DNA from 2 places in the Micromonospora sp. NPDC047756 genome. Region 1 is predicted to be linked to the other one. Evidence: predicted binding sites of a transcription regulator. Region 1 holds the regulator's gene; the other holds the start of a gene.
What was found. The regulator HspR, encoded in region 1, represses chaperone genes until heat shock. The targets are predictions, from matches to a motif close to TTGAGTNNNNNNNACTCAA.
Positions count from the first base shown of each region.

Region 1 (14,271 bases):
GTGTTCAACGCGCTGCCCGGCGCGGCCTTCGCCCTGCTGCTCGGCTGGGACTGGGTCGCCGCCCTGGTGCTCGGCGGCATCACCTGGGTCTCCTCCTCCGGGGTGATCGCCAAGGTTCTCGCCGACCTGGGCCGGCTCGGTAACCGGGAAACCCCGGTGATCCTCTCGGTGCTGGTCATCGAGGACCTGGCGATGGCCCTGTACCTGCCGCTCGTCACTGCCGTACTCGCCGGCACCGGCCTGCTCGGCGGCGGGATCGCGCTCACCGTCGCGGTGGGCACTGTGCTGATCGTGCTGGTGGTCGCCATCCGGTACGGCCACCTGATCTCGTCCGCCCTGTCGGCGAAGGACCCGGAGGCGCTGCTGCTCGGCGTACTCGGTCTGACGTTGCTGATCGCGGGCATCGCCGCGTCGCTCCAGGTGTCGGCGGCGGTCGGCGCGTTCCTCGTCGGCATCGCGCTCTCCGGCCCGGTGGCGCACCACGCCACCGAGTTGCTCTCGCCCCTGCGGGATCTGTTCGCCGCGGTGTTCTTCGTCTTCTTCGGTCTGACCACCGATCCGCAGGACATTCCGCCGGTGCTGCTGCCGGCGCTCGCGCTGGCCGTGATCACCATGGCGACGAAGACGGCCACCGGTTACCTCGCCGCCCGTCGGGTCGGCATCGCCGAACCCGGTCGATGGCGGACCGGCCTGGCACTCGTACCCCGAGGTGAGTTCTCCATCGTCATCGCCGGTCTCGCGGTGGCCGCCGGGAGCGTCGAGCCGCGGTTGGCGGCGCTGGCCGCGACGTACGTCCTGATCACCGTGGTGACCGGGCCGATCCTGGCCCGGCTGCCGGACTTCCCATGGTTCAAGCGGTGGCTGCGCAACCGCGCGGCGGCTCAGCGGCGGGGGCCGGCCCCGGTCGTCGACTCACTGCACTGAGGTCCACCTGAACTCTGCTGCGTCGTCGATGTAACCGACCCACCCATGCCAACGGTTGCGGAATTGCTCCTCGCGGGTACTACCGCAGCACCCGACGGCGGGTTACCGTTTCGCCCCAGCAGCCAGGGTCCGCAGGCAGCGTTGCCAAACGCGGGCGAGAGCGGAAGGTCAGCCGGTGAGCGTGCAAGAGTCGACGTTCCGCGGCTTCGCCAACCCCGTCGATCCGACTCCGGCGGAGTTGCGAGCTTGGGCGTACAAGCCCGATTCAGTGCCGTTGGCGTCGATGCCACCGGACTGGGACCTGCTGGTCTCCGGCGACCGGCTGGTGTTGACGCTCTTCGAGTTAGCGATGGATCCGACCTGCCCGGCCCGGCGGTTCGCGCTGCACTGCCTCTACATCTACGCGGCCGACGGCATCCGGACGAACTTTCGGGCCCATCCCAAGCGCCGATTTCGCAAGCTTGTCGAACAGGCCGAGCGTGACGGCGACGAACTGATGAAGGTCTGGGCACACAACGGCCGGGTGCTGTTGGCCAGACCGGACCTCTTCGTCTACCGGGACTGGTGCGAAGGCGGCCTGGTCCGCGAGAACCGCCGCCTCGGCTGAACCGCCGGATTCGCTGACCATCGGCGGGAGCCAACTGCGACCATGCCCCTATGGAGCTGATGTCGTAAACGATTCATGCCCGCCACATGCGGGTCGCTCCGACCGCCGGCGCGGTCGGAGCAGAGCCACCGCGTGATGTCGTAGACGATTCAGCTCCAAAGGACCCGAGCGATCGCCGACCCCCTCGCCGCGGGCCGCACTCGACGACCACGAACGGGCCGGGACCCCCACCGCGGCATCACCGCGTCCCGGCCCGCACCGACAAACACGAACGCCCCGGGACCCCCACCGCGGCATCACCGCGTCCCGGCCCGCACCGACAAACACGTGCGGGCCGGGACCCCCCGTGGGTCCCGGCCCGCACGTTGGTTACCGGTCAGTCCTGCTCGCGTTCCGTTTTGGCTCGGTCCCGTTCGGCGGGGTGGTCGCCGTTTTCGGCGAACCGGCCCGCGATGACCCGGTCCCGGTAGGTTCCCTCGGTCACCTTGTCGAACTTCTTGCGGACGGTTTCGGCCAGGTTCTCCAACCGGTCCTCGGTCTGCTGGGCCATCTTCTTCGCCGGTTCCGCCATCGCTCTCCCTTGCCATGCCGGTAGGTCCGGATTAAGCCGATTGGACCCTTATCGACAGGCTAACCGAAGCGGCCCGGACCGCGCCGGGAATCCGGCGCGATCCGGGCCAACAAGACAGATCCGGGTGAGCGGCAGCTCAGCGATCGGGCGTACGGCGGGGGCGCCACACCACCAGGGCGGTGGACGTGCGGTTCGTCGGCACCAGATCCCGGCCCGGGAAGCGGGCCAGCGACTCCAGCTCCGCCACCCGGCGGTACGCGGCGTCCAGCTCCGCCTCCAGCCGGGCCACCCGCTGCTGCGCCTGCTCCAACAGCCGCTCCAGCCCGATGATCCGCTTGACGCCGGCCAGATTGATCCCGTCGTCCTGACTGAGCCGCTGCACCTCGCGCAACAACACGACGTCGCGGACGCTGTAGCGACGCCCGCCACCAGCGGCTCGGCCGGGCTGCACGAGCCCCAGTCGGTCGTACTGGCGCAGGGTCTGCGGATGCATTCCCGCCATCCGAGCCGCTACCGAGATCATCAACACCTTGGCCTCGTAGGCAGGGTCGCCCGAACCGAGGAACTCGCCCGACATCCCGCTCACCTCCGCGTCCGTTCCACCGGACTAACTGACTCGACGCACCCGAGCGTCGAGATGTTCCCGAGCCGCTGGCGGGGTCTGCTCAGCGAACGACTCCAGCGCCGAGCGCGCCTCGTCGGACAACCGGGCCGGCACCACCACGTCCAGCGTGACCAGCAGGTCACCGGCCTGCCCGTCGCGACGGACCACACCCTTGCCCCGGGCCCGCAGCACCCGACCGCTCGGCGTCCCCGGCGGCACCCGCAGGGTCACCGCCCCGTCGAGCGTGGGCACCCGCAGGTCCGTGCCGAGCACGGCCTCCGCGAAGGTGACCGGCACGGTCAACGTCAGGTCGTCCCCGGTACGCCCGAACAGCTCGTCCGGCCGAACCTTGACCTGTACGAAGAGGTCACCCGCCGGGCCACCGCGCTCGCCCGGCTCACCGCGCCCGGCCAGCCGGATGCGTTGACCGTCGGCCACACCGGCGGGGAAGCGGACGTTCATGGTGCGGGTCTTGGTGACACCGCCGCTGCCGTGGCACTCCGGGCACTTCTCCTCGACCACGGTGCCGACGCCCTGGCAGTTGCGGCACGGCTCGGAGAAGCTGAACGACCCCTGGTCGCGGGTGGTCACGCCGGCACCATGGCACACCGGGCAGGTACGCGGCTGGGTGCCGGGTTTCGCCCCGTTGCCGTGACAGGTGTCGCAGACTCCCGGCGCGCGCAACGTCAGGGGCAGCGTCACCCCGCGCACCGCGTCGCCGAAGTCCAGCGCCACCTCGGTCTCCACGTCCCGACCACGGGCCGGACCGCGTGGCGCGGCCTGCCCACCGGCCTGGCCTCCGCTGAAGATCGAGCTGAACAGGTCCTGGAAGCCGGCGCCACCGAAGCGACGGTCGCCGCCACCTCCGCCGCCACCGAACATGTCGGAGACGTCGAACGGCATGCCGCCCGGCTGACCCCCACCCCTGGCGTTGCGCCGGAAAGCGCCCGAGCCGAAGAGGGAACGCATCTCGTCGTACTCGCGACGGCGGCCGCTGTCCGACAACACGTTGTACGCCTCGGACGCAGCCTTGAATCGCTCCTCGGCCTTCGGGTCGCCCGGGTTGTGGTCCGGGTGGGACTCCCGGGCCACCTTGCGGTACGCCTTCTTGATGTCATCCGCGGAGGCGGCCTTGTCCACGCCGAGAACGGCGTAGAAGTCCTTCTCGATCCAGTCCTTCGAACTCACCGGTCCACCTCCTTCCGACCCTGGTGGCCCGGCCGTCCCGCCCACCGCTGGGCGGTGGGCGGGACGGCCTGCTCACTGTCTGGCACTATTCCGGATCCGCGACCGCGACCAGCGCGGGGCGCAGCAGCCGCTCACCGAGCTGGTAGCCGCGTCGCATGACCTGGACACAGGTCGGCTCGCTGACGTCGGCCGAGGTCTGGTGCGCGACCGCCTCGTGCCGGGTCGGATCGAACGAGTCGCCCTGCTCGCCGAAGGCGTTCAGGCCGAACTTGCCCAGCGCGGTGGTGAGCTGTTCCGCCACCGTGCCGAACGGCCCGACCAGGTCGCCGTGTTCCCGGGCCCGGTCCAGGTCGTCCAGGATCGGCAGCAGCGCGGCCAGCACCGAGCCGGTCGCCTGCTCCTGCACGAGGCTGCGGTCCCGGTCGACCCGCTTGCGGTAGTTGGCGTACTCCGCCGACACCCGCTGGAGATCCCTGGTCCGCTCGTCCAGCTCGGCCCGGAGCGCCTCCAACTCGGCGCCGAGCGAGGTGCCCGCGCGGCCACCGTCCACCGGCTGCGCCGGGGCGTCCACCACCGCCGGACCGGACGGCTCCGGCCCGTCGGTGGAGTTGACCTCGACCTCGATCTCATCGACCACGACCTCGGCGTCCTCGACCAGACCCTCGGCCGGCACGCCGGCCTCCGCGTCGGCGGCGGTTCCCTCCGGCTCGGCGGTGTCGACGAGCTTACGGTTGTTGCGGATGACGACCCGCTCCCCGTCGCCGGTCGGCTCCGTGGTCGCGGAGCCACCCGGCGTCGACCCGGTGTCGTCCGGGTCGGCGGCTCGTGGCTTCTGCGTCATGCGGCTACCTCATCCCCTTCGCGGTGGAAACGTGCCGGAGGCCGACGGTCACTTCTTGCCGTCCTCGTCCACGATTTCCGCGTCGACCACGTCGTCGGGGCCGCCGGCCTTCGGGCCGGTCGCGCCGGTCGCGCCGGTCGCGCCCGGACCCGGCTCGCCACCCGGCTGCTGACCCTGCTCGGCCTGCTGCGAGTAGAGCAGCGAGCCAGCCTGCTGAGAGACCTGAGCCAGCTTCTCGTGCGCCGACTTGATCTTCTCGATGTCCTGACCGCCGAGGGCGCCGCGCAGCTCGCCGAGCGCCTCGTTGAGCTGCTCGCGGTTCTCGGTGGGCAGCTTGTCGCCGCTCTCGGCGAGGAACTTCTCGGTCTGCCACTGGAGCGCCTCGGCCACGTTGCGGGTCTCGGCGTCGTCGCGGCGGCGCTTGTCCTCCTCCGCGTGCTCCTCGGCGTCCCGGCGCATCCGCTCGATGTCGTCCTTCGGCAGCGAGGAGCCGCCGGTGATCGTCATCTTCTGTTCCTTGCCGGTGCCCAGGTCCTTGGCGTGCACGTTGACGATGCCGTTGGCGTCGATGTCGAACGCGACCTCGATCTGCGGCACGCCGCGCGGCGCCGGCGGGAGGCCGGTCAGCTCGAAGGTGCCGAGCTTCTTGTTGTACGCCGCGATCTCCCGCTCACCCTGGAACACCTGGATCAGCACCGACGGCTGGTTGTCGTCGGCCGTGGTGAAGACCTCGGAACGCTTGGTCGGGATGGTGGTGTTGCGCTCGATCAGCTTGGTGAAGATGCCGCCCTTGGTCTCGATGCCCAGGCTCAGCGGGGTCACGTCGAGCAGCAGGACGTCCTTGACCTCACCCTTGAGCACGCCGGCCTGGAGGGCTGCGCCGACGGCGACCACCTCGTCCGGGTTGACGCCCTTGTTGGGGTCACGACCGGTGAGCTGCTTGACCAGGTCGGTCACAGCGGGCATCCGGGTCGAACCACCGACCAGGATGACGTGCTCGACGTCGGAGATCTTGATCCCGGCGTCCTTCACGGCCTGCTCGAACGGGCCCTTGCAGCGGTCCAGCAGGTCCTGCGTCATCCGCTGGAACTCGGCGCGGCTCAGCGTCACGTCAAGGTGCAGCGGGCCGGCCGCGCCGGCGGTGATGTACGGCAGGTTGATGTTGGTGGTGGTGGCGGCGGACAGCTCGATCTTGGCCTTCTCGGCCGCCTCGCGGAGCCGCTGGAGGGCCATCTTGTCCTGTGAGAGGTCGATGCCGTGCTCACCACGGAACGTCTTGACCAGGTGGTCGATGATCCGCTGGTCCCAGTCGTCGCCACCGAGCTGGTTGTCACCGCTCGTCGACTTGACCTCGACGACGCCCTCGGCCAGCTCCAGCAGCGAGACGTCGAAGGTGCCGCCACCGAGGTCGAAGACCAGGACGGTCTGCTCCTTGGAGCCCTTGTCCAGCCCGTACGCCAGGGCGGCCGCGGTCGGCTCGTTGACGATCCGCAGCACGTTGAAGCCGGCGATCTCACCGGCCTCCTTCGTCGCCTGGCGCTGGCTGTCGTTGAAGTAGGCCGGAACGGTGATCACCGCGTCGGTGATCTGCTCGCCCAGGTACGCCTCGGCGTCCCGCTTGAGCTTCATCAGCGTCCGGGCCGAGATCTCCTGCGGGGTGTACTTCTTGCCGTCGATGTCGACGGACCAGTTCGTGCCGACCTCGCGCTTGACCGACCGGATCGTCCGGTCCGGGTTGGTCACCGCTTGGCGCTTGGCGACCTCACCGACGAGCACCTCGCCGTTGCGGGCGAACGCGACGATCGAAGGAGTCGTCCGCGAACCCTCGGCGTTGGCGATGACGGTGGGCTCACCGCCCTCGAGAACGCTGACGCAGGAGTTCGTCGTGCCGAGGTCGATACCGACCGCACGTGCCATCTTCGCTTCCTCGCTTCGTAAGGTTGTGCAGGTGACGGGCATCGCCCGTGGGCTGCTGGCGAGCACCGCCCGCAGCGGGCCCCACCACAAGTTGAGTGAACTTGACTCAATAGTGCCACGCGTTGGCCAATCGTCAAGGTGACTTGAGTCAACCCGACGCAACCCAGCCGTTATTACCGTCCGGTTGTCTTCCCTTGCATCGGTCGGGCACGCTTTAGCGGTGACGACGCACGGCGATCCCGCCACCCGTTCCGGTGCGCCCGCCGTCGCAGCCCGCACCGACCCGCCGGCCGCCGCGGAGGAGCCCCCCGCCACCACCGGGGACGACAGCCTCCCCGGGGCACTGTCGGGCCTCCGGGAGGCGATCGGCGCGACCCGCTATCCCCTCGCGCTGCCCTCCGCCGGCTCCGCCCGGCACACCGCCACCGCACTCACCGACCAACTCGACGACTACCTGCTGCCCCGGCTCGCCCGGCTGGACGCCCCCCTGCTCGTGGTGGTCGGCGGCTCCACCGGCGCGGGTAAGTCGACCCTGGTCAACAGCCTGGTCAAGGCCCGGGTCAGCGCCGCCGGCGTGCTCCGGCCGACCACCCGCTCCCCGGTGCTGGTCTGCAACCCGTCCGACGCGGCCTGGTTTCGGCAGGGTGACCTCCTGCCCGGTCTAACCCGCACCACCGAGCCGAGCGACGACCCGCGCGCCCTGCACCTCGTCACCGCCCCGGCCCTGCCCGCCGGGCTGGCCTTCCTCGACGCGCCCGACATCGACTCGGTCGTCGACGCCAACCGGGCGCTCGCCACCCAACTGCTGGCCGCCGCCGACCTGTGGCTCTTCGTCACCACCGCCGCCCGGTACGCGGACGCGGTGCCCTGGGAGCTGCTGCGCAGCGCCCGGGCGCGCGGCGCCGTGATCGCCATGGTGCTGGACCGGGTGCCCGCCGAGGCCACCGACGAGATCGCCGCGCACCTGACCGAGATGCTCGCCGAGCAGGATCTCGGCCGGGCACCACTGTTCGTGCTGCCCGAGACCTGGACCGACGGTCAGGGGCTGCTGCCCGAGGGAGTCACCGCCCCCCTCGCCGACTGGTTCGCCCGGTTGGCCGCCGACGCGGACGCGCGGGCCGCGGTGGTCCGCCAGACCCTCGACGGGGCGCTGGCCGCGCTCCACCCCACCGTGGAGGCTCTGGCCGACGCCGCCGACGAGCAGCTCGCCGCCGCCGACGGGCTGGACGAACGGGTCCGGGCCGCCTACCGGGGTGCCGAGCGCACCGTCGAGCAGGGACTCCAGGACGGCCGACTGCTCCGGGGTGAGGTGCTCGCCCGCTGGCAGGAGTTCGTCGGCACCGGCGAGCTGTTCCGCACGCTGGAGGCACGGATCGGCCGCCTGCGGGACCGGGTCGTGGCCGCCGTCACCGGTCGGCCGGCGCCCGCCGTCGAGCTGCGCAACGCCATCGAGTCCCAACTGGTGACGCTGCTGCGCGGGGTGGCCTCGGAGGCCGCCGAGTCCGCGTACACCGGGTGGAAGGCACACCCGGCCGGTGCCGGGCTGCTCGATGCGGCGCTCGCCCACCCGAGCGACGACCTACCCGAACGCGCCGAGCGCATGGTCCGGGACTGGCAGCGCGGAGTGCTGGAACTCGTCCGGGTGGAGGGCGGTGACAAGCGGTTCGTGGCCCGCACCGCCGCGTACGCGGTGAACGCCACCGGGCTGGCCGTGATGATCGCCGTCTTCGCCTCCACCGCGTTCATCCCGACCGGGCTGGAGCTGGCCACCGGTGCCGGCACCACTGTCGCCGCCCAGGCCGTCCTCCAGGCGATCTTCGGGGACCAGGCGGTGCGTACCCTCGCCGCAAAGGCCCGTACCGATTTGCTGGCCCGGGTGCGGACGCTGCTCGACGCGGAGGCCGACCGTTTCCTCAGCCGCACCGCCGACGCCCGCCCCGCCGCGGACGCCGGCGACGACCTGCGCCGGGCCGCCGGTCGGGTCGAGCTGGCCCGGCACCGCAGCGGCCTGTCCGCCGCCGACGAGGAGGGCTCCCGGTGAGCAACATCGCCGGCCGGGTACGCGAGGTGTTCCGCGGGGACCAGCGGGTCGACGCCGACGCCCTGATCGCCCGCCTGGACGCGGTACGCCGGTTCCTGACCGCTGTGGACGGTCTGCTGCCGGACGCCGACCTGGTGCCCGCGCACACCCTGGTCGAACGGGCCGGCACCCGGCTCGCGCTGTCCCGGGACCACACCGTGGTCGCCCTGGCCGGTGCCACGGGCAGCGGCAAGTCCAGCCTCTTCAACGCGTTGGCCCAACTGGAACTCTCGCCGGTCGGGGTGCGCCGGCCGACCACCGGCGTCACCCACGCCTGCGTGTGGGGACCACTGGAGGGCGCCAACCACCTGCTCGACTGGATCGGCGTACTGCCCCGACACCGCTTCGTCCGGGAGAGCGCCCTGGACGCGGACGACGAGACGGCCCTGCACGGGCTGATCCTGCTCGACCTGCCCGACTTCGACTCGGTGCAGCGATCGCACCGGCTCGAGGTGGACCGACTCCTCGGCCTGGTCGACCAGGTGGTCTGGGTGGTCGACCCGCAGAAGTACGCCGACCGGGTCATCCACGACAGCTATTTGCGCGAGTTCCACCGGCACCGCGAGGTCACCCTGGTCGTGCTCAACCAGGCCGACCGGCTACCCCCGGCCGAGGTGCCCCGCGTCCTGGACGACCTGCGTCGGCTGCTCGACACGGACGGGCTGACCGGGGTGCCTCTGCTGGCCACCACCGCCATCGATCCGGCCGGAATGGTCGGACTGCGCAACGCGCTGGAGCGCACGGTCGCCGAGCGGCAGGCCGCGTTGCGGCGACTCGCGGGTGACGTGGACACGGTCGTCGCCGGCCTGGACGAGCTGGTCGGTTCAGCGCGGCCGGCGGGCGGGCCGGACGACGCCGCCGTCAACGGGCTGAACCGGGCGCTGGCCGGGGCGGCCGGGGTGCCGGCGGTGACCGAGGCCGTGGAACGGGCGTACCGGCATCGGGCCGGCGCGGCAACGGGCTGGCCCGTGGTTCGGGGCTGGCGGCGGTTGCGACCCGACCCGCTGCGTCGGCTGCACCTGCCCGGCCCGACCGCTGACCAGGCCGACCCGGCGGAGAGCCTGGTGGCGGCCACCTCGGTACCGGACCCGACCGCCGCCCAGCGTTCGGCGCTCGGCCTCGCCATCCGCGCGGTGGCCGACCGGGCCGCCGGCGACCTGCCCGCGGCCTGGCCCGGCGCGGTGACCTCCGCCGCCCGGTCCCGCCTCGGCGACCTGCCGGACGCCCTGGATCGCACGATCGCCGGCACCGACCTCGGCCTGGACCGTCGCCCGGTGTGGTGGCGGCTCGTCGGTGGTGTGCAGTGGTTGGTCACCCTCGCCGCCGTCGTCGGGCTGGGCTGGCTGGTGCTCGGCTACGCGCTGCGGGCGCTCGGCCTGCCCGCGCTGGACAACCCGATGGTCGGCCAGGTGCCGCTGCCCACCGTCCTGCTGCTCGGCGGCCTGCTGGCCGGGCTGCTGGTGGCGGCGCTGACCCGACCGGTGGTGCGCTGGGCCGCCCGGCGCGCCCGGGCTCGCGCCGACCAGCGGCTGACGGCACGGGTCGCCCAGGTGGGCGACGAGTACGTGCTGACACCGGTACGAACCGTGCTCGGCTCGTACGCCGAGGCCCGCGACGCGCTGCGGGATGCCGCACGCCGCTGACGCTCCGCAGGGCTCGCTACCGCTCTGCGTACGCCCCGGGCGGCGTAGGGTCGGAGCATGGCCACGCCTCAGACCCCCTACGACGCGGTGCTGCACGCCGCACGCGACGTGACCAAGCTGGAGTCCGCCCTCGACGCCGAGATGCTCGGCAGCGCTTTGCTGGGCAGTGTCTACGCGATCGCGGAGACCGACCGCGACGCCGCCGTACGGGAGTTCGTCACCGGCTTCCTCGCCGCCACCGCCCGCCGCAGGGTCGCGGCGGCGACCACCATCCGGCAGGTCTTCGCGACCCTCGTTCCGACCGCCGAGGGCGCCGATCGGGTGCGCCCGGGCAGCCAGGCACCCACCTGGACGTCCCAGCTCGGCCGGGTGCACCTCACCGGCACCTGGGCGTACGGCGACGTGTACGGCGACCAGACCTCGTACCTCGCGACCTTCGCCTACGACGACGAGGCCGGCGGCTCGGAGCACGCGCTGGTGGCCCTGGTGGACCACAACATCGGGATCACCAAGGACATCTTCGTGGGCGGGCCGGGCGAACGGATCCTGGACCAGGTCCGGCAGATGTGCGCCGACGACGAGCTGACCTGGTTCCGTACCGAAGATCCAGCCCGGTTCCGGGGCGAGGTGGCTCGCCATCTGGCGGTCACCGACGACCTGGGCGAGTTGCCCGGCGAGGGGTCGCTCGCCACCGACCGGGCGTTGGTCGGTGCCCGGCTGGCGATGCTGCCCACCGCGGCCGACCCGACCGGCCCGGCGGAGGTCGAGCCGCTCTCCGCGGCCGAGCGCACCGACCTGGTCCGGCGGTTCCTCGCCGCGCCGGAGGCCGCCCGCTTCGGGCTGGACACCGTCGACGGCCCGGAGCTGGCCTCCCTGCACTTCTGCCTGAGCCTGCTGCTGGACCACTCGGCGAGCTTCCCGGACACCGATCCGATGCGCTGGAGTCCCGCCGTGTCGGGGCTCTTCCTGCTGGACTGGGTGCACCGCCGGGCTGTGCTGGACATGGACGACGCGGCGATGCTCCCCCGGGTGCTGCGGGCCTGGGCGCGGTACGCGTCGCGCCAGCGCGGGCTGCCCGAGGCGGCGACGACGCGCACCGACGAGGCGATCGAGGAGATGGTGCCGGAGTTCGCCCGCCTCTACTCGACCGGTGAGCGGCGCAGCGCGGCCACCGCCGCCGTGGCGCAGCTGATGGCCGACGGGGTGGACCCGGACGACCCGGCCGCGCTGGACGCGTGGATCGAGGCGAACCGCCACCGTCTCGCCGACGACGGAGCCTGACGGCGTCAGAGGGTGAGCGCCCTAGCGCAGCGGGCCGAAGATCACCGCGGCGATCAGGGCGCCGAGCGCACCGCCGGTCAGCACCTGTGCCAGCGTGTGGTCTTTCAGCCGTACCCGGGACCAGCCGACCACCGCCAGCAGCGGTGCGGCGACGACCAGCCGGGTCCCGAACGTCAGCATCAGGATGACCAGCGTGCCGGCGGCCACCGCCGAGTGGATCGACATCTTCCACCAGTGGCTGACCGACACGGCGACGATTAGGCCGACGAGGCCGGACACCGCCAGTGCCAGCAACGGGCGGGGCGCGCCGAGCACGGCCAGCAGGGCGAGCCCCGCCGCGACCGAACCGAGGCCGACCAGCAGCGGGGCTCGGCGCTGCTCCCGGCGGCCGACGTGGTGGTCGGTGAGCCGGCCTCGGCGTACCCCGCCGAGGATGTAGGCGAACGGAATGCCGGTGACGAAGAGAGTGGCGAGCAGACCCCAGACGAGGCCCTGACCGGGGCGGCTGGCGCTGCGCCAGCTCACCGTGATGATCAGCAGCGACACGAGGACCGCCGGGGCGGTCACCTCGGTGACCAGCCGGGCGATCCGCAGCCCCGGGCCGGGCCGGGTGGTGACCGGGCGGGGTTCCGCACCGCCGCCCACGTCACCCCCTCCGGTACGCGCCTACCGCCGAGCGCCGCCGTCGTCGGACGGGCCGCGCCTGATCGTCACCGTACCGTCGGCGGGACCGCGGGGTACGTCGGTCCGGCTGGTGGCGCCGGGCTCACGCTGGGCGTCGGTGCGACGGCCGACGGGATCACCGGGCCGGGCCGGTGGGACGGAACCGCGGGCGGCGTGGGTGTGGGGGCGGGGACGGACCGGGTGCTGGTCGGCACGGCGGTGGCTGTCGCGTCGTCGGTCGGCGTGGGCGTCGGGTCCACCGTGAGGGTCGGGGTCGGGTCGGGATCGGCCGAGCTGGAAGGGCCCGGCGAGTCGGTCGGGTCCGCCGAGTCGGTCGGGTCCGGGTCGGTCGGGTCCGGGTCCGGCGAATCGGGCGGGTCGGTCGGGTCCGGTTCCGGGTCCGGCGAATCGGGCGGGTCGGTCGGGTCCGGCGGAACGGTCGGGTCCGGTGGGACGGTCGGGTCCGGGTCGGTCGGGGGTGGCGGAGCGACGGGCGGGGGTACCGGCGGCGGCGAAGTGCTCCGCGTGGGTCTCGGTGCCACCGGCGGGGCGGTCGTCCACCGGTCGGGCCCGGGATCGGCGGCGGCGGGCCCGCCCCGGGTGTGCGACGGCGCAGCCGGCAGCCAGCCGCTGGTCGGGCCGACGCTGGGTGTGCCGAGCGGAGGAAGCGCCGGTTGACTGGTCATCGGCATGGGGATCACCACCGGCCCGACGGACGGGGCCGGCAGGAACGGCGTGCTGTTGTCCGGTAGGGCGGTGCTGCCCGGGGTGGCCGAGCCCGCGCTGATCGCGGCGAGGATGGGCATCGACGCCGTGCCGGCCAGCAGCGCGACGGTGAGCAGGTAACCGCGGGAGGGGCCACCCGAGCCGGGGGCCCGGTGGACACCGACCACCCGGCGATAGCCGCCGGCCGACCGGTGCCGCCCAAGCGCTGGTGTGCCGGGTCCGTCGCCTGGCTCGTACACCGCACACCCCTAGTCGTCGGCCGTTGGAAGACATGAACGGACGCCGCCGTAGGGTAAAACCTGACAAATAACCCGTTAGGCGCGATCCTGCGGGAATCAGCCTGGCGCAGTCACCCTGAGTCAGCCAACCTCCACCGCGTGTCGACACGCGGTGCTACCCGAACGGTGACGAATCGTGCCGCAACGCATGGGAAACGCCGGCCGGCATGATGGCGACAAACAGCGTCAAAGCATGGGCAGTCGGATTGCGGAGGCGGGCGTACTGTGGGCGCGCTCACCTGCTCTGCGAATATGGAGCACGACGGCAACGCAGCCGTGACCTCCGCGCACCCTCGCGGCAGGCGCGGTTGAGCGCCGGCGCTCCCGATCCGGGTTCGGCCAGACCCCGGATCACGCCGTGCGGCAACCCCCACCGGGGCTAGGCGCGGCCGCCAGGAACCGGTCCGGCAGCAGCCGGGCAGGCGCACGAGTTGCGCGGCCGGGTGACCCCCCGGTGCCGACGCAGACACGACAGGGAGACACCGATGGCAAAGGGCGACCCCGGGGGCACCACCCGCAGCAGGCGGGCTGCACCCCGCTCCAGGAAGGGCGCGGCCGGCGACCCCGCGCTGGTCCAGCTACTCACTCCCGAAGGCGAGCGGATCGACAGCGCCATCGGGCCCGACGGCACCGAGTACCGCGTCGACTTCACCGACGAGGAATACCGCGGTCTCTACCGCGACCTGGTGCTGGTCCGGAAGCTGGACGCCGAGGCGACCGCTCTCCAGCGTCAGGGCGAGCTGGGCCTGTGGGCCAGCCTGCTCGGCCAGGAAGCCGCCCAGGTCGGCTCCGGGCGGGCGCTGCGTACCCAGGACATGGCCTTCCCGACCTACCGGGAGCACGGCGTCCTCTACTGCCGGGGCATCGACCCGATCATGCCGCTCGGCCTGTTCCGTGGCGTCGACCAGGGCGGCTGGGACCCGAACGAGTTCAAGTTCAACATGTACA
Region 1 covers NZ_JBVJGQ010000001.1:795,138-809,408, forward strand. Annotated here, with positions in the region: gene ACZ6NZ_RS03725 (cation:proton antiporter) at 1-924, shown strand, start outside; gene ACZ6NZ_RS03730 (hypothetical protein) at 1,100-1,531, shown strand; gene ACZ6NZ_RS03735 (hypothetical protein) at 1,908-2,102, opposite strand; gene ACZ6NZ_RS03740 (heat shock protein transcriptional repressor HspR) at 2,239-2,679, opposite strand; gene dnaJ (molecular chaperone DnaJ) at 2,710-3,894, opposite strand; gene grpE (nucleotide exchange factor GrpE) at 3,980-4,735, opposite strand; gene dnaK (molecular chaperone DnaK) at 4,784-6,652, opposite strand; gene ACZ6NZ_RS03760 (ABC transporter) at 6,873-8,693, shown strand; gene ACZ6NZ_RS03765 (GTPase) at 8,690-10,375, shown strand; gene ACZ6NZ_RS03770 (hypothetical protein) at 10,433-11,656, shown strand; gene ACZ6NZ_RS03775 (phosphatase PAP2 family protein) at 11,678-12,301, opposite strand; gene ACZ6NZ_RS03780 (hypothetical protein) at 12,367-13,284, opposite strand; gene pdhA (pyruvate dehydrogenase (acetyl-transferring) E1 component subunit alpha) at 13,809-14,271, shown strand, end outside.

Region 2 (14,271 bases), on a different contig from region 1:
CCTCGGGTACGAGGAGCCGACCCCCATCCAGCGGGAGGCTATCCCACCGCTGCTGGAGGGTCGGGACCTGCTGGGGCAGGCAGCCACCGGCACCGGCAAGACGGCCGCGTTCGCGCTGCCGCTGCTGAACCTCATGGAGGCGCACCGACGGGGCGGCGACCCGGTGGCGCTGGTGCTGGTGCCGACCCGGGAGCTGGCGGTACAGGTCTCCGAGGCGTTCCACCGCTACGGCAAGGACCTGGGCGCGCGGGTGCTGCCGATCTACGGTGGGCAGCCGATCGGGCGGCAGTTGCGGGCACTGGACAGCGGCGTCGACGTGGTGGTGGCCACCCCGGGCCGGGCCCTCGACCACATCGCCCGGGGCACCCTGCGCCTCGGCGGGTTGGCCACGGTGGTGCTCGACGAGGCCGACGAGATGCTCGACATGGGCTTCGCCGAGGACATCGAGGCGATCCTGGAGCACGCTCCGACGCAGCGTCAGACGGTGCTCTTCTCGGCCACCATGCCCTCGCGCATCGACGGGATGGCCCGCCAGCACCTGCGCGAACCGGTGCGGATCGAGATCGGCCGGGAGCAGCCGGTCGCGGGTGAGGCGCCCCGGGTGCGGCAGAGCGCGTACATCGTGACCCGGGCGCACAAGCCGGCCGCGCTGGGTCGGGTGTTGGACGTGGAGTCCCCGACCGCGGCGATCGTGTTCTGCCGCAGCCGGGAGGAGGTCGACCGGTTGACCGAGACGATGAACGGCCGGGGCTACCGCTCCGAGGCGCTGCACGGTGGCATGAGCCAGGAGCAACGCGACCGGGTCATGGGCCGGCTGCGGGCGGGCACCGCGGACCTGCTGGTGGCCACCGACGTGGCGGCGCGTGGGCTGGACGTCGAGCAGTTGACCCACGTGGTCAACTACGACGTGCCGTCCGCTCCGGAGTCGTACGTGCACCGGATCGGTCGGGTGGGTCGGGCTGGCCGCGAGGGCGTGGCGATCACCCTCGCCGAGCCGCGCGAGCACCGGATGCTCAAGACCATCGAGCGGGTGACCGGCCAGCGGATCACCATCGACAAGATCCCCACCGTGGCCGACATGCGCACCCGGCGGCTGGAGCTGACCCAGGCGGCCCTGCGGGAGAGCCTGCTGGAGGACGACCTCGACCCGTTCCGGGTGATCGTGGAGACGCTGACCGACGAGTTCGACCTGATGGAGGTCGCCCTCGCCGCCGTGAAGCTGGCCCACGAGGTGACGTCGCCGGGCTCCGACGACGAGGAGGAGATTCCGCAGGCTCCGGTCCGTGGGTCGCGCGAGGGCCGACCGGAGGCCGGCGGCCGGGGCGGCGACCGGCGCAGCGGGGGCCGGCCGCGTTCCGGCGGCGGCAACACCGTCCAGGTCTTCGTCGGCCTGGGTCGACGCGCCGGGGTGCGCCCGCAGGATCTGGTCGGCGCGATCACCGGTGAGACCGGCATCCGCGGCCGGGACATCGGCTCGATCGAGATCGCCGACCGGTTCTCACTGGTGGAGGTGCCGCAGGGGGTGGCCGACGAGGTCATCTCCGGCTTGCGCTCCAGCACGATCAAGGGCCGCAAGGCCACCGTGCGCCGCGACCGCGGCGGCGACGAGCGCTGAAACGCGGTCGGCGAGGCGGCGGGAGAGACCGGGGCACCCGCCGCCCCGCCGGTGTCAGCCGATGTTTCCGTTGACCACGTTGTCGGCCCCGACCAACGACGCGCCACCGGAGCGGTGGTCGTACGCCCGCATCACGTTGTTGGTGACGATCCAGTTGTTGCTGGTGCCGACCGTCATGATCGGTCGGTCCTGGCGGCGGGGCGTCGCGTCGTCGTAGAACTGGTTGCCGATCACCTGGCACAGGTCGGCGTCGCGGCCGAGGATCCCGTTCGCGCCGTTGTCGTGGATGTCGAGCCCCATCACCCGGGTACGGCCGGATGAGGAGACCTCGATGCCGTTGGTGGCGTTGCGCCACAGCCGGCCGCCGATGAACTGGGTGCCCCAGACCTGCCGCAGGTCGGCACCGCTGCCGGTGCCACTCGTGCCGTTCGACTCCAGGTAGACGTTCTGGAAGATGTTCCGGTGGGCGGGCTCGCGCAGTTCCACGCCGTTGCCCCGGCAACCCCAGACATGCAGGTTGTCGAAGAAGCAGGCGCTGTCCAGCAGCCGTATCCCGGTCTGGCACTCACCGACCCAGACGTTGAGGAACTCGTTGTCGTACGCGACCTTGTTCACGAGGATGCCGACGCCGAGGCAGTCCTCGATGTTGATGTCGGTGATCTTGTTGGCGTGGGCGCTGGTCTCCGCGTCCTTGCCGAGGAACTGGATCGCGTGGCTGCCGGAGTTGCCGAAGTGCAGGTGGTGGAAGGTCGATCGGGGACCGCGGACGGTCAACAGCACGTTGGAGGTCCGCATGCCGTAGAAGTGCACGTTGGAGATCTGGTTGTACTTACCGCTGGAGACCAGGCGACCGGTGTAACCCGGGGCCGGCTGGATGATCGCGGCCCCGATGTTCTCACCGGTCCAGGTCACACTCGTCGGGAAGCGGACCTCCGATCCGAGACCGAGCGCGCCCACCGGTTGGAAGATCTCCCCGCCACCGGCCGGCAGCAGGTTCAGCGCCGTGGTGACCTTGTCCGACTCGTCACTGCCGTCGAGCCGGCAGCCGACCCGGGGGTCCCGGAGGCTGAGCGGGGCCTCCCGCACTGTCGTGACGGGCGGCGATCCCGCCTGTTCGGCACCGGCGAGGGTGGCCACCGTGGTCGCCACCGCGGCGCCCGCGCCACCGGCGAAGAGCACCCGCCGTCCCAACCGTCGGCTCGGCGGATCAGATGCGCTCACGATCGGTTCCATGCCTCTCCCCCGTTGAGTGCCACCTCGCGCGGCGGGCAGACTCTACTGTGCATTGTCGCGTGCTCGCCGACGCGACTCAGAGGGCGTACGGGCCGAAACGGCCCCAGGCCACCACGGCGGCGAGGACGAGCAGCACCGCGCAGGTGACCGCGCCCTGGATCTCGGTACGACGCCCCTGCTGGGTGGTCTGCTGCCTGCCGGCGCGCAGGTGCACCAGGAGGCCGCCGACCATGACGATGACCAGCCCGACGGCGGCGAGCGGGGTGAGCACTGTGGCGATGCCGGTGGCAGCGGGCAGGACGAGCCCGACGGCGGCCAGCAGCTCGACCGCGCCGAGCGACTTGACCTGCGACGGCGGGACCGGGTCCACCCACCGCATCACGTCACGCAACTTCTCCTTGGGCTGACTCAGCTTGGCCAACCCGGCGCCGGCGAAGACGGCGGCCAGCAGGAACTGAATGATCCAGAGCACCACGTTCACGGGGTTCCTCCAGGGGGCCGCCTCGCGGCGGAGAGGTGGGACGGCGCAGACGAGACAGTAGACCTCTCCCCGCGTACCGAAAGGGCCCCCACCGTCGGCAGACGGCGGGGGCCCGGATCGTCGGAGCGTCAGACCGCGAAGAGAGCCGGCCCGTCCAGCGTCTTCACGTCGGCCGGGCGCAGCGCCAGGGCGAGCACGTCGGCCACGTCGGCCAGGGTGTGCACGGTCAGCGCCTCGCGCACCTCGGTCGGCAGGTCGTCCAGGTCGGGCTCGTTGCGCGCCGGGATGATGACCTCGGTGAGGCCGGCCCGGTGCGCGGCCAGCAGCTTCTGCTTCACCCCACCGATCGGCAGCACCCGACCGGAGAGCGTCACCTCACCGGTCATCCCGAACTCGGGACGGACCGGGCGGCCGGTGACCAGCGACGCCAGGGCCGTGACCATGGTGATGCCGGCGCTCGGACCGTCCTTGGGAACCGCGCCCGCCGGGAAGTGGACGTGGATCCGGCGTCCCGCCAGAGCGTTCGGGTCGATGCCGAACCGCCGCCCGTTGGAGCGCAGGTAGGAGAGCGCGATCTGCGCCGACTCCTTCATCACGTCACCGAGCTGGCCGGTCAGGGTCAGCCCCGGCTCTCCCTCCATGCTGGTCGCCTCGATGAAGAGCACGTCCCCGCCGGCGCCGGTGACGGCGAGGCCGGTGGCCACGCCGGGCACCGCGGTGCGCTCGGCCGACTCCGGGGTGAACTTCGGCCGTCCCAGGTAGCGGGTGAGGTTGTCGGTGTCGACGCGTACCGGCGACGGATCGGTCGCCAGCGTCACCGCCACCTTGCGCAGGATCTTGGCGAGGCCACGTTCCAGCTGCCGGACCCCGGCCTCCCGGGTGTACTCCCCCGCGATCAGCGCCAACGCCTCGTCGGCGATCTCCACCTCGTCGGCGGTCAGCCCGGCCCGCTCCCGCTGCCGGGGCAGCAGGTGGTCGCGGGCGATGGAGACCTTCTCGTCCTCGGTGTACCCGTCCAGGGTGACCAGCTCCATCCGGTCCAGCAGGGGGCCGGGGATGGACTCCACCACGTTGGCGGTGGCCAGGAAGAGCACGTCGGACAGGTCGAGGTCGACCTCCAGGTAGTGGTCCCGGAAGGTGTGGTTCTGGGCCGGGTCGAGCACCTCCAGCAGGGCGGCGGCCGGGTCACCGGCGTAGCCGGCGGCCAGCTTGTCCACCTCGTCGAGGAGCACGACGGGGTTCATCGAACCGGCCTCGCGCAGCGCGCGGACGATCCGACCGGGCAGCGCCCCCACGTAGGTGCGCCGGTGCCCGCGGATCTCCGCCTCGTCGCGGACACCACCGAGCGAGACCCGGACGAAGTTGCGCCCGAGCGCCCGCGCCACGGACTCGCCGAGGCTGGTCTTACCCACTCCGGGAGGACCGGCGAGGGCGAGCACCGCGCCGGAACCGCGACCCCCGACCACGCCGAGGTTGCGCTCGGCGCGCCGGTTGCGCACCGCCAGGTACTCCAGGATGCGGTCCTTGACGTCGGCGAGGCCGGCGTGGTCGGCGTCGAGCACCGCGCGGGCCGCGGTCAGGTCGGTGTTGTCGTCGGTACGCGTGCCCCAGGGCATCTCGAGCACGGTGTCCAGCCAGGTACGGATCCAGCCCGCCTCCGGGGAGGCGTCACTGGCCCGCTCCAGCTTGCCGACCTCGCGCATGGCCGCCTCGCGGACCTTCTCCGGCAGCTCGGCGGCCTCGACGCGGGACCGGTAGTCGGCGGAGCCGTCCGGCTCGTCCTCGCCCAGCTCCTTGCGGATCGCGGCGAGCTGCTGGCGCAGCAGGAACTCGCGCTGGGACTTCTCCAGCCCCTCGCGGACGTCACTGTTGATCTGCTCGGTGACCTCCTGCTCGGCCAGGTAGTCCTTCACCCAGCCGACCAGCAGCTCCAGCCGGGCGGTGACGTCCGGGGCGGCCAGCAGCTCGGTCTTCTGCTCCAGCGTCAGCCAGGGCGCGTAACCGGCCGAGTCGGCCAGCTCGGAGAGGTCGGTCATGCGCTCCACCGCGTCGATGACCTGCCAGGCGCCCCGCTGTTGGAGCACGGAGGTCACCAGGGCGCGGTACTCGCGGGCGAGTTCGCGGGCCCGACCGGCGTGGGCGGGTTCGTCGAGTTCGGTCGCCTCGACCCAGAGGGCGGCGCCGGGGCCGGGCACGCCGGAGCCGATCCGGGCCCGGGACAGGCCACGGATGACGGCGGCGGGCTCGCCCTCGGGCAGGCGGCCGACCTTCTCGATGGTGGCGACCACGCCCACCGGGCCGTACTCGCCGTCGATGCGCGGCACGGCCAGCAGCTTGCGGTCGCCGGTCGCCCGCGCCGCGTCGATCGCGGCCTGGGTGGTGGGGTCGAGGGTCACCGGGATGACCATGCCGGGCAGCAGCACGGCGTCGGTCAGGGGAAGTACCGGAAGAGTTGCCATCGAACACCTCGCGTTAGTTGAGCGTGTCTCACTCAAGTAACAAAGCGTTCCCCTTGTTCCAAGCTGTGACCCAGGCCACTGCCGCACCCGGTCCGTCGGGTCGCCCAGGATAGGTGGACGACCCGACGGGCACCTCAGGTGAGCTTGCTCTTCACCGTGTTCACCACCGAGCCGGCCACTCCGGGGTTCGTGCCGTACAGACGAGGGTCACCCGGGGCCAGCACCGGTTCCGGCGCGTTCGCCCGCGGGTTGTCGTCGTACCGGAACTCGCCCTTGCCGTCCGGCGAGGGCCCGGACGCCCAGCGCCCCTGGGCGGCGTCGGTGCCTGAGGAGAAACCCAGGTAGGTGTAGCCGTACTCCTCGGTGAACTCGCCCGAGTCCGGAAACGCCTCCGGCACCGGCATCTCCTCCAGGCCGTCCTCCTTGAGCTGCTCGATCGCCGCCAGCCACATGTTCTGGTGCATCGTGTCGCGGGCCAGCAGGAAGCGCAGCATCTGCTTGACGCCCGGGTCGTCGGTCATGTGGAACAACCGGGCGACCTGGAGCCGACCCTGCGCCTCGGCGGTGACGTTGAGCTGGAAGTCGGCCAACAGGTTGCCGCTGGCGGTGATGAACGCGCCGTTCCAGGGCACCCCGTTGGAGTCGGTGGGCAGTGCGCCACCTCCGCCGTGGATGAAGTGCGCCGGATTCTCACCGGCGTAGGTCGCGGCGCCTCCGGGATCCTCCGCGATCCCCTCGGTCAGTGACAGCGGCGCGTTGTCCAACAGCCGGGTGATCATCGTGACGATCATCTCGACGTGGCCCATCTCCTCCGTGCCGACGTCGAGCAGCAGATCCTTGTACTTGCCGGGCAGTCGGCAGTTCCAACCCTGGAAGAGGTACTGGTTGGCGACCGTCATCTCGCCCCACTTGCCGCCCAACACCTCCTGCAACCGGCGGGCGAACGCCGCATCCGGGCCGTCCGGCTTGGCTTCGAACTGCAGATCCTTCACGTGGCTGAACATCCAACCTCCTCGGTACCGGAAACAGGTAGCGAGGCCGTTCCCGCCCCGCTGACCCGAGCGGGCCAACCGGTGTCCCGCCCGGGTCAGCGCACCGCGCGGGCCATCGGCAGCAGCACCTCCAACGCCACCCCGCGGGGCCGTAGCCGGTGCGCCCGCAGCGTTCCCCCGTCCGCCGCGACGAGCTGCCGCGCGATCCACAGGCCCAGACCGGACATCCCGACGGCCGGCGCCGGGCGCCGCAGCGCGACCAGCAGCGCATCGTCGACCCGACCCTCGTCGGTGACCAGGATGCTCAGGCTGGGGCCCCGCACCGTGGCGTACAGCCCGACCTGTCCGTCCGGCGGCCCGTGCCGCAACGCGTTCTGCACCAGGTTGACCAGTACCTGTCGGGTTCGTCCGGCCGGCACCGGGCAGGAGGCCGCCTCCCGGGTGGCCCGCGCCCGCCGACGGCCGAGCGGCACCAGCGCGGCCGCCTCCCGCAGGATGCCCGCCAGCGCGACGGCCGGCTCCGGCTGCGGAGTCGGCGTCAGCACGCCGGTGCCGGCGGTCGCGTCGCGCAGCAGGCTCTGCAGGTGGGCGGCCTGGTCGCGGGCCAGCGCACTGAGTGCCCGCCGGTCGTCCCCGGTCAGCTCCCGACGCTCGTCGGCCAACGCGCGGGTCAACGAGGTCAGGGTGCTGATCGGCGTCCGGAACTCGTGACACAGCACCCGCAGCAGCAGCTCCGAATCGGCCGCCGTCGGTCGTCTCCCGCCCGGTGTCGGCTCAATGGGGCGCAACCCTCGCAGCAGGTCCCGCAAACCATGCCGTACGCGCATCCACCCGAGTCCTCTCGTTCGGTGCGAACCCGCATGATCGGTACCCGCTGGGGAACGGCGCAGACATGCCGGGAGCCTCCACCTTGCGACTCGTCGTCGTGGACGATCACCCCCTTTTCGCCCGCGGCCTGGAGTTGCTGCTCCCGATCACCACCAACGGCCGCGCCGAGGTGGTCGCCTCGACCGGCGACGCCGCCGCGGCGGCGGCCCTGGTCAGCAGCTGCCGCCCCGACCTGGCCCTGGTCGACCTGCACATGCCACCGCCCGGCGGCATCCGCGCCGTGGCCGCGATCCGGCGGACCACCCCACGGGTACGGGTGGTCGCGATGTCCGGTTCCGCCGACCCGGGGCCGGCGGTGGAGGCGCTGCGGGCCGGCGCCGAGGGGTTCCTGCCCAAGACCAGCGAGCCGGAGGAGCTGCTGCCCCCGCTGCTGGCGATCCTCGACGGCTGGGCGGTGCTGCCGGCCGACCTGCTGCGCGCCATGCTGCGACCCACCCGCTGCGCGCCGGTCGACCTGGACGACGAGGAACGGCGGCTGCTGCGAGCGATCGCCGCCGGCCGCAGCACCGTCGACATCGCCGAGGAACTGCACGTCTCCGAACGGACGGTGAAACGAATGACCGCCGCGCTGCTGCGCAAGTTGCGGGTCTCGAACCGGGCCGAGGCGGCCGCCATCGCCGGCCACAGCGGCATCCTCGGGGAATGAAGCCTCGCCACCGAACGATTCACGGTTTTGCTGTAACGGAATCGCGACGCGCCGAATGAATGGAAGGCATATTGTTGCGGATTACCGGGGTGATAGGTCAGACTTTGGACACATCCCGCCGCACACAGGGAGTAATCGGCAATGGCGAGAAAAGTAATCACGGTCCTGACCGACGACCTCGACGGTGGGAAGGCCGACCGGACGGTTGAGTTCAGTCTCGACGGCGTGGCCTACACGATCGATGTCTCCGACGAGAATGCCGGCGTCCTGCGCAAGGCGCTCGATCCGTACATCAATGCGGGTCGGCGGATCGGGCGCGGCCCGGTGGAGAGCGCCCGCTCAGTCCGGCGGCCGGGGCGACCCGCCGGCGCGGGAATGGATCGGGAGCAGAACCGGGCCATCCGGGAATGGGCCGTCAAGAACGGCTACAAGATTTCCGAGCGCGGCCGGATCCCGGTTGAGGTCGTCGAGGCGTACAAGAGCCGCTGACGCGACTCGACGGGGCCCCGCCGGAAACGGCGGGGCCCCGTCGTTCGTCCGGGCACCCGAAGCGGCGGCCGGCACGTCAGGTCAGTTGACGTCGATGCGCACCGAGTCGAAGGCGGGGGTCTGGTTGGCCCGCTCCATCATCGGCAGGCGGTGCGAGCCGTCACCGGCCCAGACGGAGCACTGGGCGGTACCGGACTCCGGCAGGCCCGGAATCTGGATCGTCACCTCGTCGGGCTGGGCGCCGCCGCGGCCGTCCTCGGTCGCGACGAAGAATGCCGGCACCTCCTGCGGCTCGGGCGGAGCGGTCAGGCTGTCCAGCATCCGGCACGCGGTGTGGAAGTGACCGCGGACCAGGCCCTGGTCGTTGAGGAGCGAGCTCTCCACGTAGTAACCACCCTGACCGGCCGCCAGGAAGCGGTCCCGGACCAGGTTGCGGGTGCTGACCCGCAGCGTGAACGGCTGGTTCTGACCGACCTGGTCGGGGAACTGGGTGATCAGCAGCGACGGGTTGTTGGCGGCCGCGCCGACCTCACCGAATTCGGTGCTCACGCAGCGGTTGCCGTTCTGGAAACCATCGTGCGGCTGGAGCCGGCTCTCGTCGCAGTCGTTGGCGAGCACGCCGAGACCGGCGCCGGGCTCGGTGCCACCACCGTTGTTGCCACCACCGTTGTTCCCGCCACCGTTGTTGCCACCGCCGTTGTTGCCACCGCCGGGGGTGGTGGTGGGAGTGGTGCCGCCGCCGTTGTTGCCGCCCGTGCCGCCGGTGGGCTGCACCTGGCACTCGGCAAGCTGCGCGAGGCCCTGCGGCCGGGGTCCGGCCCGGTCGATGGCGGTCGTGATCCGGTCCAGCACGGCGCGGCGCTTGCCGGCCAACGGCTGGAGGATCGCGTTGCGGATGAACGCCTCACCCTTGTTGCCCTCGGCGGCGAGCCGGCGGTCCGCCTCGGCGATCTGGGTCTGCAACTGGGCGAGGTTGCGGTCCACCTCGGCCCGAGCCCGGTCCGGCACCTGCGGCAGTTTGGCCGCCACGTCCGGACAGGCGATGGCGGTGCCGGTGCCCACGGTGCCGTCCTTGCCGTCCTCGCACTCGGGGACCGACTGCTGTCCGTCACCCCAGTGATTGCGGACCCACCGACCGTTCTGCCAGGTCCGGCTGGTCGAGCCGCCACCGGTCGGCGCGGTAGCGCCCGGGCTCGGCTCCACGCACTGCCCGGAAGCCGGACGCGGCTTATTTGTCCGCCGGTCCTGGGCCGACGAAATCTGAGTCACGGCGACAACTCCGCCGAAGACCGCGAGCGTGCCGACAACTGCCAGCAGACGCTTGCTCCGCGCGTTGCCGGAAGGCCGGCGCGCCCGAGTGGACCTGCGCATCGAATTGCTCTCCTTCTCGATCCGGTAGTGGATTTCTGCCCTCGGCGGACCGACGGATGTGAGGTGGCACGCCGCGGCGGCGACCCACCGTGACCTACCCGGTAATGCGTCGATGGCCGACGATGCCCTTTCCGCACCGTCTCCCGCGCCCGGTGGACGCGGATGGGGAGATCCTGTTCATTCGCGCAGGAGTACGGGGCGGCGGCCGGGAAGGTTCAACAGACGCACAGAAAATTGCCGCGACCGACACCGAGCCGGTGCGCAGCAGGGATCAGCAGGTAAAACGGGCGCTGGTCAGTCGGCGCAGAGGTGGTCGAAGGCGAACCCGCCGACCAGTTCGTGGCGGCGCTGGCTCAGCGCGGCGATCCGCGCGGTCCACTCGGTGCGCGACAGCAAGTCGGCCACGGCGTTCTCTCGCAGTCGTTCCCCCACCGCGACGGCGGCGAGATCCTCGGCCAGCCGGGCCGCGTCGATGCCGCAGGAGAAGCGGTGTTCGGTCACCGAGACCTGCTCGATGAGGCAGGCGTCGGGGCGTACCTGCACCCAACTCCACCCCTGTGCCGGCCCGTCCACCCAGCGGACGTGCAGTCCTCGCACGATCGGGTCGGCCACCTGCCCGGCCACGTACGCCTCGACCGCCGCCACCCGGGTCAGCGCGCCGAGGTCGTTCACCGGCCCGGTACGCCCGTCCGGCAGCCGGCCCAGGATGTCCCGGAAGCCCACCGGCGCCGGTTCGGTCCCGGCGGCGGTGCCCCCGCCCGCGGCGTACGCGCGCGCGTCGATCACGTACTCGACGAGGCGGCGGCCATGCTCGGCGGCGCTCAACGTGGGCGACCCGATCCGCAGAGTGGGCAGGCCGACGGCCGCGGACACCGCGTCCGTGAGTCGCTCCACGCGCTGCTGCCCAGAGCCGGGAGAGGGAACGGGACCGATCTGTACGGCGACGACCGGGCGGCCGGTGTCGGCGGCGTAGACCACGAAGTCGAAGCTGGCGCGGCTCGCTGAGGTCCACTGGCTGCCGGTGACGCCGGGCGGGCGGCCCTGGAGCAGGTCAGAGAGTCGGCGGGCCGCCAGGACCCGATGGCCGGCGCGGCTGAGCAGCGCGTCGCGCCCCGCCTCGGCGGGCATCGCCCGCAGCCAACCGCGGTCGTCGCTCCCGATGCTCGTCATCTGCCTGATCCATCCGCCGGTCGGTCGAGCCGGGCCGAGTCTAGGTGGTCGATCATGGGCCACCGACTTGCCATGTGACGCGGATCACAGTAGCGCTGACGTTCCAGGGATGGTCGCCGGGTGTATCCAGCGACCGCCGGTACCGGACCGGCCCGGAGGTGACCATGTCGCGACAGCAGTTCGGCTTCCTCGCCGGTTTTCTCGCCGTGGCGGTCTGGGCGCTCGCCGGCGTCGGCGTGGCCGCCCTCGCCGTGCTCGCCGGTCTGCTCGGCTGGCTGGTCGTCCGGGTGCTCGACGGCGACCTCTCCATGACCGGTCTCGGCGACCGCCGCGCCGGCACTCGGCGGCGGCGATGACCACCCGCCCGTCCGCACGGACGAACCCCAGCACCGGACTGACCGCCGGGACGGCCGGTCCGGAACGCCGCCCTGGTAACACGGCGGACGTCGCGCGGATCGCGGTACAGGCGGCGAGCCTCGTGCCGGGCGTGTCCGTCGTCCGCCCGGCGGCGGTCCGTCTGGATGACCGGTCCGTCGGACTCGACCTGCACCTGATCACCTGGTACGGGCACAGCGTGCCGACGATCGCCGAGACGGTCCGTGCGGTGGTCACCGACCGGGTGGCCGCCCAGACCGGGCTCAGTGTGGCGGTGGTGACAGTCACCGTCGACGACCTGCTCGTCCCCGGCGTCGACTCCTGCGGGGTCGGCACCGCTACAGCGGAGGACGGCTGAGATGCGCACCGCCAACCGGGTCGCCTCGTTGCTGCTGGCCACCGCGCTGCTTCTCGGCGGCGCGGCGGCGGCCGTCCAGGCGTTGCTGCTCACCCTGCACCGACCGACACCGCTCGACACCAGCGGCTGGCTCGACGCGCTGAGCGGCACCCGGTGGCGTGACCCCACCGTGCGGGCCGTGGCCGGCGGGGCTCTCCTGCTGGGCCTGGCCATCCTCGTCGCGCAACTGCGTCGCTGGACGCCGGTCCGCCTGAGCGCCGACGAGCACGACGGCTGGCACCTGCACCGGCGCTGCGTGGAACGGCGGCTCGCGGACGCCGCCAGCGCCGTGCCGGGCGTCCGCCGCGCCCGCGTCCGGGTCCGACGGCGCGGCGGCCAGTGGCGCCCCCGGGTCCGCGCGACCGGCGACCCGGCGGCCCGGGCGGAGATCGAGTTCGCCGTGCGCCAGGAGTTGAGTCACCTCACCGCACCCCGCCCCGCCCGGATCGACGTCCGGCTGCTGCCTCGGCGACGGCCGGCGTGACCAACGCCGGGCACCGGCTGCTGTGGACCGTCATCGCGCTGCTGCTGGTCGCGGGCGGCGCCACGGCGCTCACGGCCAGCCTCGGCACGTTGCCCGGCGCCGACCCGGCGGCGGTGCTGCTCAGCGCCGAGCTGGTCGAGCGGTGGCGCAGCGCCGCCCCGTGGAGTGGGCTGGCCGTGGCCGCCGCCGCAGCCCTGCTCGCACTGGCCGGGCAGCGCCTGCTGAGCCGGGAGCTGCGGGGCCCGGACGGCGCGTTGCGCGGCACCCTGAGCCACCCCGGACGCCGGCCAGGCCGGACCCGGCTGGCCACCGACGTCCTCGCCGACGCGCTGGTACGCGATCTGACCGGCAACCCCGGCGTACGCCGGGCCCGGGTGGTGCTCACCGGCGCGCCGCCGCACCCCGACGTGTGGATCCGGGTGGACCTCACCGCCGACGCGCCGACCGCCGGTGTACGCGAGCACGTTCGCGCGGCGGTCCGCCGGTTCGCGGCGACGACCGACTGCCAGCCCGCGCACCTCGACGTGACCGCCCGCATCGAGCCCGGCCGGCCGTGACCCGACGCCGACCCGACAAGGCATGATCGGTGTCGGTGTCGGACGGAGGGACGCGGGTGCGGGTGGTGTCACTGGTGCCGTCCCTGACCGAGGCGGTGGCGCTGACCCTGCCGGGAGCACTGGTCGGGGCCACCGACTGGTGCAGCCACCCGGCCGGGCTCGACGTGGCCCGGGTCGGCGGCAGCAAGTACCCCGATCTGGACCGGGTGCGCGCGCTGCGGCCGGACCTCGTGCTGCTCAACGTCGAGGAGAACCGCCGGGCCGACGCGGAGGCGCTACGGGCGGCCGGCGTGCCGGTGCGGGTCACCTATCCCCGGACCGTCCCGGGCGCGTTGACGGAGTTGGGCGACCTGCTGAGCGAACTGGGCGCGCCGACGGAGCCGGACTGGCTGCGGGCCGCCCGCCGGGCGTGGGCCACTCCACCCCGGCCGACGGCGACCCGCAGCGCTGTGGTGCCGGTCTGGCGTCGCCCGTGGGTGGTGCTCGGCGGCGACACGTTCGCCGGTGACGTGCTGCGCCGCCTCGGTGTGTCGAACGCTTATGAGGACCATCCCGAGCGCTATCCCCGCCCGACCCTCACCGAGCTACGCGAGCGGGAGCCCGACCTGGTGGTGCTGCCCGACGAGCCGTACCGGTTCACCGCCGACGACGGCCCCGAGGCGTTCCCCGGCGTACCGTGCGCTCTGCTCTCCGGGCGGCACCTCACCTGGTACGGCCCGTCCCTGGCCGAGGCGCCCACGCTGCTGGCCGACCAGTTGTCCCGGCCCGTGCTGGTCGGCTGACCCACCGCCACCACCGGGCGGTCGGGCACCACGCACGGCCGCTGAGCCAGCGGTACGGCGGGTCCCAGCCAGCGCCCCGGCGGCTCAGCCAGCGCCCCGGCCGCCCAGCCAGCGCCCCGGCGGCTCAGGCGTCGGTTCGGTGGCGGGCGGCCAGGATGCTGACGCCGATGGAAACCGTCAGGGTCAGCAGCACCACGACCAGCGTCAACCAGACCGGCAGCTTGCCCACCGGCGTCTCGGCGAGGATCAGCTTCAGCCCGGCGAAGGCCAGTAGCAGCGCCAACCCGTACCGCAGGTAGCCGAAGTGCCGCAGCAGGCCGGCGAGGCAGAAG
Region 2 covers NZ_JBVJGQ010000006.1:282,708-296,978, reverse strand. Annotated here, with positions in the region: gene ACZ6NZ_RS21385 (DEAD/DEAH box helicase) at 1-1,615, shown strand, start outside; gene ACZ6NZ_RS21380 (right-handed parallel beta-helix repeat-containing protein) at 1,670-2,848, opposite strand; gene ACZ6NZ_RS21375 (DoxX family protein) at 2,925-3,329, opposite strand; gene lon (endopeptidase La) at 3,458-5,788, opposite strand; gene ACZ6NZ_RS21365 (manganese catalase) at 5,923-6,792, opposite strand; gene ACZ6NZ_RS21360 (sensor histidine kinase) at 6,876-7,607, opposite strand; gene ACZ6NZ_RS21355 (response regulator) at 7,706-8,314, shown strand; gene ACZ6NZ_RS21350 (histone-like nucleoid-structuring protein Lsr2) at 8,456-8,803, shown strand; gene ACZ6NZ_RS21345 (hypothetical protein) at 8,885-10,174, opposite strand; gene ACZ6NZ_RS21340 (PDDEXK family nuclease) at 10,469-11,344, opposite strand; gene ACZ6NZ_RS21335 (hypothetical protein) at 11,509-11,700, shown strand; gene ACZ6NZ_RS21330 (Asp23/Gls24 family envelope stress response protein) at 11,697-12,077, shown strand; gene ACZ6NZ_RS21325 (DUF6286 domain-containing protein) at 12,079-12,600, shown strand; gene ACZ6NZ_RS21320 (hypothetical protein) at 12,597-13,157, shown strand; gene ACZ6NZ_RS21315 (helical backbone metal receptor) at 13,214-13,939, shown strand; gene ACZ6NZ_RS21310 (TerC/Alx family metal homeostasis membrane protein) at 14,064-14,271, opposite strand, start outside.
Region 2: the regulator HspR is predicted to act here: its motif matches at 5,806-5,824, upstream of lon (endopeptidase La).